2 regions of the Cupriavidus sp. GW822-FHT02D05 genome follow, and region 1 is predicted to be linked to the other one. Evidence: riboswitches for the same ligand, from Rfam matches in the RefSeq annotation. Region 1 holds a riboswitch; the other holds the start of a gene.
The links. Region 1 has a riboswitch for cobalamin ahead of AC1RQK_RS35785 (TonB-dependent receptor). Riboswitches for the same ligand answer to the same signal wherever they lie in the genome.

Region 1 (4,387 bases):
ATTTGGGTAAATCGATACACTCAATTGGGAAAATCCGTATCACTGACACGACATTCTGACTTACAGAACGATCAATCGCATGCGCGAAGCCTCGCTTAATGCGCGCGTCATGCAAATCGGCTAGAGCGGAGAGAAGAAAGCGTCACTGCAGCGAAAGGCGATGGCCGATGCGGCAAGCACTATAGTGAAGACTGTTTCCACGCCGCCAGAAGGATGCCGCATGAACGCCAGCCTCTATCGCACCACCGCCGTGAAAATCCTGATCGCCGCGCTGCTACCGGTGGCAGCCGCGCATGCGCAGCTCGGGGACCTGCTCAAAGGCGCCACGCAGGGCGGCACCGAGAGTTCGTCCGGTGGCCTGAGCGGCCTGGGCAGCAGCCTGGGCGGGATGAGTGGAATGCCCTCGCTGCAATCGCTGAGTTCGGGCAGCACCGGCAATGTCGCCGGGATCCTGGAGTACTGCGTGAAGAACAACTACCTTGGCGGCGCCAGCGGCGCCGCCTCGGTCAAAGACAAGCTGCTGGGCAAGGTCGGCGGCGACTCTCCCACATCCGACGCCGGCTACACCAGCGGCGCCAAGGGCATCCTGAGCAGCAGCGATGGCAAGCAGTTCGACCTGAGCGGCGGCGGCCTCAAGGACCAAGTCACCAAGCAGGTCTGCGACAAGATCCTCGCGCAGGGCAAATCGCTGCTGTAGGGCCAGGCACGCTGAGCGCCCGGTCAGCGCTCAGTGCTCAGGCGGGCGACAGGCGGAAGGCCGACACGGCATGGTGCAGCGCGCCGGCCTGGTCTTCCAGCGACGTGGCGGCCGCGCTCGCCTGCTCCACCAGCGCCGCGTTCTGCTGCGTCATCTGGTCCATCTGCGCGACCGCGCGATTGACCTCCTCGATGCCGGTGCGCTGCTCCGCGGTGGCCGAGGCGATGCCATCCATGATCGACGTCACGCGGCCGACCGCGTTGACGATCTCGGCCATGGTCTGCCCGGCCTGCTCCACCAGTGCCGAGCCGCTGTCGACCTGGCCCACCGACTCGACGATCAGCGTCTTGATTTCCTTGGCCGCGCCCGCGCTGCGCTGCGCCAGGTTGCGCACCTCCCCAGCCACCACCGCAAACCCGCGTCCTTGCTCGCCGGCGCGCGCGGCTTCCACCGCGGCGTTGAGCGCCAGGATATTGGTCTGGAAAGCGATGCCGTCGATCACGCCGATGATGTCGTTGATCTTGCGCGAGCTGGCGGTGATGCCGCGCATCTTGTCCACCACCTGGCTGACCACGCTGCCGCCTTGCTTCGCGATCTGCGAGGCGTCAGCCACATACTGGCTGGCCTCCTTGGCGTTGTCGGCGTTCTGGCGCACCGTCGCGGTGATCTGCTCCATGCTGGCGGCGGTCTGCTGCAGCGAGGCCGCCTGCTGCTCGGTGCGGCTCGACAGATCGCTATTGCCCGAGGCGATCTCCTGGGCCGCCGAGGTGATGGAATCGGCCGATTGCTGGATGCCCGCCACCGTGCCGGCGAGCTGGTCGCGCATATGGCCGATGGCGTACATCAGGCTGGAGCGGTCGTCCGGGTGGGTTTCGACGCGCGCCGTGAGGTCGCCGCTGGCCATGCGCAAGGCAAGGGCCGCAGCGGTAGCGGGCTCGCCGCCCACCGAGCTCTGGATGCTGCGGATCAGCAGCGTGGCCACCGCGGAAATCACGATGCCCAGCAGCACCAGCAGCCCCAGCGATTGATACAGCGAGGCGCGGAACTGCGCTTGCACGTCATCCATATACGTGCCGGCGACCAGGTCCCAGCCCCACGGCTTGAAGCGCGCCACGTAGCCGATCTTGGGGCTCGGCTGGTCGCTGCCCGGCTTGGGCCACCAGTAGTCCAGGTGGCCAGCGCCTTCGGCCGACGCGCCGCGGGCCGCGATATCGGCATACAAGGCGTTGCCCTTGGCGTCCTTGAAGTCGCTCATGTTCTTGCCGTTGAGCTTGGCGTTGATGGGATGCATCAACAGCACGGAATCCGCGCCGACGATGGTGATGTAGCCATCCTTGCCATAACGCTGCGCGGCAACGCGGGCCGTGGCCTGGGCCTTGGCATCGGCCTCGGACATCTTGCCCTGGCGCGCCTGCTCGGCATAGTCGCGCACCAGCGAGAGCGACATGTCGACAATGTTAGCCAGCTCGCCGCGGCGATCGGCCATTTGCAGCTGGCGGGTCTGGAAGGCGTGCATCACGGTCAGCAACAGCAGGCCGAGCCAGGCCAGCACAAGGGGAATCCACAGCTTTTTTCGCAGGGTCAGACGATTCATGGCATTCGCTTCTCGGGGCAATGGCCGGTCATGCAGGAGGCATGCGGCACCTCCGAATATCGGAGCCGGGCTCGCCTTCTTTAGCGAAAGGCGCGACAGGACCGCACGAAAGGCCACGAAGCGCAGAAAATGTCGCATGAAGCACCAAAATGGCGACAGGTTGTGCCAGGCCGAAACGCTCGCGCACCCGCACGGTGCCAAAAAAACACCTGCCATCCGCCCCCGAAAGCGGCGCAAATACGGCTACAATGCGCCTCGCATTCCACTCGGTAATTGCAATTGACTTGCAATTACCTGGCTAGTGGACTGCCAAGGGTTCGAAGGTGCCTCCGGCGCGCAGCGCGCGGCGGGGGTTAAACGGGAAACAGGTGCGCCGCCGGCCATGCCGCGGCTAATCCTGTGCTGCCCCCGCAACGGTCAGCAGGTACAAAGGTGTCACGCCGCGCCAACAGGCCGCGGCAGCCACTGCGCATCATCGCGCGGGAAGGCGGCACCCCGGACGCGCCCCAGCGGCAGGCGTCCCCCTGCAAGCCCGGATACCGGCCTTCTACCGATCACCGGGGCTGCGGACGGGCGGCCAGGCGTGAGACGGCTGGCCACGCGCCCGGCCGTCACTGCGCGCTCGTCCGCGGCTGGTTCGTTTATTGCCGCCGGGCGGGGTCGCCCCCGCGGCCAATGATGGAAAGTCCATGTCCGCGCGCCCTCGCATTGCCTGTACCGCCTCGCCGGCGGCCGTCACGCCACGCCAACGTCGTCATGCGCCCAAGCCGCCGCGCCAGCTCGCGCATCATTGCGCGCTCGCGCTATCGCTGGGGGCCTTCGCCGGCCTGGGCGCCGATGCCGCCTGGGCGGCGGACGATGCGCAACCTTCAGAGCGGGCGCAATCGCAGCCGTCGCGCGGCGACAGCACGGTGCTACCGCCAGTGGTAGTCAGGAGCGCCTCGCAGCCGGCCGGGCTGGCGCTGTCCGAGCCCACCAGCACCGGCAGCCGCCTTGCCCTGACCCCGCTGGAAACGCCCGCTAGCGTGGAAGTCCTGTCCGGCGACACCATTCGCGAACGCGGCGATTTGTCGGTGCGCGAGGCCGTGACCCGCGCCACCGGCATCACCGCCAATGGCGCGCCCGGCAACGGCGGCACGGCGCTCGCGGCACGCGGCTTTGCAGGACAAGGCTCGGTGATGCAGCTGTACGATGGCACGCGCCTCTACGTGGCCTCCGGCACCGTCACCTTCCCCTTCGATACCTGGTCCGTGGACCGCATCGAAGTGCTGCGCGGCGCGGCCTCGGTCATGGTTGGCGAGGGCGCGATCGGCGGCGTGGTCAACGTGATTCCCAAGAAGCCGATGCGCGCGCCGATCGCCAACGAGCTGCAGCTCACCGGCGGCACGCAAAAAACAGCGCGCGCGGCGTTCGACAGCGGCGGCGCGGTCAACGAGACCCTCTCCTACCGCTTCAACGCCAGCTACGGCCGCTCCGGCGGCTGGGTGGACCGGGGCGACTCGCGCAGCCTGGCGGTGTCGGCCGCGGCGCGGCTAGACGTATCGCCTGAGTTCAACCTGACGCTGTCCTATGACGACGCCGACCAGCACCCGATGCAGTACCTGGGCACGCCGCTGGCGGGCGGCAGCCTGGACACCTCGCTACGCAAGAAGAACTACAACGTTGGCGATGCCGACATCACCTACCGCGACCGCTGGACCCGGCTCGCGGCGCAGTGGCAGCCCAACGAGCGCGTCATGGTGCGCAACCAGTTCTATTACCTCACCAGCCAGCGCCACTGGCGCGACGCCGAGTCCTATACCTTCCTGCCCGCGACGGGCCAGGTGCGCCGCACCGACTATCTGGAGATCCTGCATGACCAGGAACAGGTGGGCGACCGCGCCGACCTGAAGATCGATGGCCAGCTGTTCGGCATGGCCAATACCGCCATGGTGGGGTTCGACGTCAACCGCATCAACTTCACTCACAGCAACAACTCGCCCTATGGCGGCGCGTCCACGGTCAATGCCTACCAGTTCGACCCGGGCCAGTTCTTCAGCCCGCCGGGCATTGTCACGTCGCCGCGCTTTCGCACCCACACCACGCAAGCCGCGCTG
Region 2 (4,387 bases), on a different contig from region 1:
ACTGCGATGGGAAACCCGAGTGCGGCCGAGGTGGCCACGGCGTTGTGGATTGGCACATTGCACCAGGTCATGAACGGCACCGAGACAAAGCCGCCGCCCGCGCCCACCAGGCTGGACAGGAAGCCGATCACGCCGCCCGCGCCCAGCATGCCCGGCGTGCCTGGCAGTTGCCGGTGCGGGGCGGGCTTGCGGTTGCGCAGCATCTGCCACGCCGAAAAGCCTACGAATACGGCGAACAGCAGCGACAGCCAACTGGTCTTGAGCGCCGCGAAGACCTTGCCGCCGCCGATCATGCCGCCAATCAGGATGCCGGGCGCCAGGGCCAGCACCAGCTTCCATCGCACCATGCCGCGCTTGTGGTGGGCGCGCACCGAGGACAGCGAGGTGAACAGGATGGTCGCCATGGAGGTGGCGATGGCCATATGGACGATGGCCTCATGGGGGAAGGCCAGGGCGGTGAACAGCAGCGTGAGGAAGGGCACCATCAGCATGCCGCCGCCTACGCCAAGCAAGCCGGCGCAGAAGCCGGTAAAGGCGCCGAGCAGCAGCAGCCCGGGAATCAGGGAAAAGCTCATGACGCGGAATCGACCTTGTTGGTGTTGTAGTTATGTCGTCGGCAGCCATTGTGTCATGCCGCTGCTGTGACCGCCGGTGCCAGGCTAGCGCATCAGCCGCGTGGTGATGAAGCGCCATTCGGCCGGGGTCACCGGCGTGATCGACAACCGGTTGCCACGGCGTAGCACGACCATGTCGGCCAGTTCGTCATGCGCGCGCAAGTCGGCCAGCGAGATCAGCGGGCCCTTGCCGACAAAGCGCACGTCAACCAGCATCCAGCGCGGTGCATCCAGCTTGGCGGCGGCGTCGTAGTAATCGCTCTTCGGGTCGAACTGGGTGGGATCGGGGTAGGGCTGCGAGCTGACCTCGGCCAGGCCGGCAATGCCGGGCTGTGGGCAGGAGGAGTGATAGAACAGCACGCCGTCGCCGATTTGCATGCCGTCGCGCATGAAGTTGCGGGCCTGGTAGTTGCGCACGCCGGTCCATGGCAGGGTGCCGCGTTCGGCTAGCGTATCGATGCTGGCCTCGTCGGGTTCCGACTTCATCAGCCAGTACTGGCGGGCGCGCGCGGCGGCATTGGCTTGCGTGGATCGGCTCATGGGCGGGCAGGGCGGGCGTGACGTTGGCGACAGCGATATGGTGCAGCAAGCACGGCCAAAAGAAAACCGTCTGGCGGATGTGGGCGTGGGTCGTGGCGCAGAAACAGAGGGAGGGCACTGCAGAGGCAGCGCAGGTCAATCTGCGCCACAAAAGGAAAAGGCGGTGGTTGAATAACCACCGCCTTTAGAGGGGTCCCCGCCTCGGCCGCTGGATCGGCATCCTGAACCCAAGTGAGGTTCAGAGTGGCTGCGGAAGCCGCATTTCGGGTACATCACCGGTTCAGGGAGTCCAGACTGCAACTATGAACCATGCGACGCGCTCGCCCACACGGCATAATCCCGCACCAACAAATGCTTATCGGTTCAAGGAATATGATCCTGACGAACCAGGCAGGGAAACTGTCAAACGTCTGACTTTTTTGCACTGCCAAACGCATACTGCTTTGGCATGGCTGTCAGACGTTTGCCGTTTCTAACTTGGATGGGATGAAAACGGCGGTCAGGCGCGATAACCCGACCTAAGGTGCCGCAACTATGTGGCTTGGTGCGGCTTGGCTCCACTATACACCGCGAGGCTTTCCATACCAAGCCCGTCTTTGCGTGTCGTTACATTTTGCTGACGCGCGCGGCATGTGGGGCACATCGGGCCGAAATCGCGAGCGTATCACCGCCTGCCTGTGCCGTGTGGTACAGCCGGCGCAGGGCAGGGCATCAGTTGCGCGGCACGGGCGAATTGGTGCCCACATGCGCGTACTGGCGCAGGGCTTCGTCCGCGCGTTCGTTCAGCTCGCGAATGCGCGCACGCACTGCATCAACGGGAATCGTGCCATCTTCTTGCTGCTTGCGCTTGAGCGAGAGCAGGTCCGAGGCGATGCTGATCGCGGCCATCACGGCAACGCGTTCCACGCCCTTGGCGGATACGCCGCCCTTGAGCCGCGTCATCTGACCGTCTACCAGTGCCACGGCCTCCAGCAGCGCGGCCTCGTTGTCGGCGGCAATGGCGAACCGGTAGGACTGGCCGGCAATGTTCACTTCGACTTGCTTATTGCTCATGCGTTTTCTCCGGGTGCCTTCTGTTCGGCGCGGCCGGCCGCGTCGCCTTCGCCCAGCAGGTCGAGCTGGCGGGCGTCGCTGGCGGTGGGCAGCTTGTCCAGGATCGACTGGATGCGCAGCTGCGCTTCCTCGATCTTGATATTGAGCAGCTCGCGGTCGGCGGCCATGGCTTCACGGTCGCCGCGCAGCTGGCTGGCGTCGGCCTGCAGGCGTTCGATCTCCTCGCGCAGCCGCTGGTTCTCAGCCGCCAGGGTATCGGCATGGTGCAGCACACGCCCGATCTTGGCGGCGAGTTGTTCGAGTTCGGTGAGCATAGAGCCTGTCATATCTAGGGTCTCGGGTTCTGGGATTTTAGCCCAAGCGCTATCGTGCGGACGGCGAACGCAGACGTGTGTGACCAGGCCTGCGCGCCGAAGTTGCATGCATCGTCGTTTAACGGCATCCGTGGCGACGGCTTTATGCCTGTTTCCAGGCGCTTTCGCCTTGTTTTGCCGCGGCATTGACGCTTGCCTCGAAACTGCCTACACTCGCGCACGTTCCAGGTGCTCGTAATCCTATTCACTACAGGGTTGCAGTTCAACGGGAAACAGGGAGCCAGCCACCGCCGCCAGGGCAGGGCCGAGCCAACCTGTGCTGCCCCCGCAACGGTAAGCGACCGTGATCGCAAGATCGCAAGGCCGACCACTCAGCCACTGAACCGCAAGGTTCGGGAAGGCGGTCGGACTGGTGTCGTCAGCCCGGATACCGGCCTGAACGAGAGTGCGCCGCCCTCCGCTGCTTTTTGCCGCGCAAGCCAGCGGCGCGCTTCGTCGCCAGACGGTCCGCGGGGGAACGGACCAGGCAGCTCTCTCCCACTCAGCATCATGCGCTTTTCGCCCCCCACGTCGAGCCGTCCGGCATTGCCGGCGCGCCGCCACACCATACCTGTTTTCGTCTCGCGGCAACTGCCCGCCGCGCTCGCCGCCTGGCTCGCCATGAGCGCGCCCGGCGCCGCCATGGCCCAGTCCTCCGGGCAATCCGCTGCGCAGCCCGCGCCCGACGCGCAGCTCGACCCGGTGGTGGTCACTGCCACCCGCACTGTCCAGCCGTTGACCGAGGCGCTGCCGCATACCACTGTGGTGACCCAGCAGGACATCGTCAACTCCCAGGCTCCGGACCTGCGCACATTGCTGCGTACCCAGGCCGGCGTGGAATTTGCGGCCAACGGCGGCATGGGTGCAAACACCACCCTGTTCATGCGCGGGGCAAACGGCAACCAGACGCTGATCCTGATCGACGGCGTGCGGGTTTCGTCGGCCAGCAGCGGCACTGCCCAGCTATCGAATATCCTGCCCGACCAGATCGACCATATCGAGATCGTGCGCGGCAACGTCTCCGCGCTCTACGGCTCGGATGCGATCGGCGGCGTGGTACAGATCTTCACCAAGAGCGGTGCGGGCCAGGCTCCCGCAGCCAACGCTCAGATTGAATACGGCAGCAACAATACGCGCCAGGGTACGGTGGGCTACGGCGGGCAGGTGGGCGATACCTCGTTCAATATCACCGGGTCGGCAGTCAAGACAGACGGTTTTTCGGCGATCAATGCGGCCCAATGGAACGGTGACAATCCGGCCAAGGCAAAGAAGGGCATGGGCCCGAACCCGAACGACAACCCGTATGACAACAAGAGCGTATCGGGCCAGGTGAAGCATCGTTTCACCAGCGACTGGGACGCCGGCGTCACAGCCTATTACTCGAAGAGCAAGCTCTCCTACGACACCACGACAGGCAAACCGACCGATGTCTGGTGGATGAACAGCGAGTTGTACACTGTATCCGCCTTTGTCAACGGCAAGCTCACCCGGGACTGGACCACGCATTTCAAGGTCGCGCAGAGCGGGGACAATAGCGAAAACACCTTGAACGGACTGTTCAACAGCAATTTCAACACGCGCAATCGCCAGTACACCTGGCAGAACGAATATGCGCTGGCGCCGACCCATAAGCTGCTGTTCGGCACGGAGTATGCGCAGCAGGAATTCAGCTCGAACACGTATGGCGCGCCGGGCCGCAATATTGCGTCGGTGTTCGGGGGCTACGATGGCCGGCTGGGCAAGCACCAGCTGCAGCTCAATGTGCGCAACGACCACTACTCGGATTTCGGCAGCCAGGCGAGCTATTTCGCCGGCTATGGCTATAAC

Region 2: another riboswitch for cobalamin. It lies ahead of AC1RQK_RS29025 (TonB-dependent receptor plug domain-containing protein); the one in region 1 lies ahead of AC1RQK_RS35785 (TonB-dependent receptor).

The regions. Positions count from the first base shown of each region.
Region 1 is NZ_JBXAOE010000040.1:34,721-39,107, forward strand. Features, by position in the region: gene AC1RQK_RS35775 (YjjA family protein) at 221-697, shown strand; gene AC1RQK_RS35780 (methyl-accepting chemotaxis protein) at 735-2,291, opposite strand; cobalamin riboswitch at 2,596-2,853, shown strand; gene AC1RQK_RS35785 (TonB-dependent receptor) at 2,981-4,387, shown strand, end outside.
Region 2 is NZ_JBXAOE010000026.1:5,756-10,142, reverse strand. Features, by position in the region: gene AC1RQK_RS29050 (sulfite exporter TauE/SafE family protein) at 1-575, opposite strand, end outside; gene AC1RQK_RS29045 (EVE domain-containing protein) at 660-1,154, opposite strand; RNA gene ssrS (6S RNA) at 1,344-1,554, opposite strand; gene AC1RQK_RS29035 (cell division protein ZapA) at 1,866-2,207, opposite strand; gene AC1RQK_RS29030 (hypothetical protein) at 2,204-2,521, opposite strand; cobalamin riboswitch at 2,730-2,974, shown strand; gene AC1RQK_RS29025 (TonB-dependent receptor plug domain-containing protein) at 3,071-4,387, shown strand, end outside.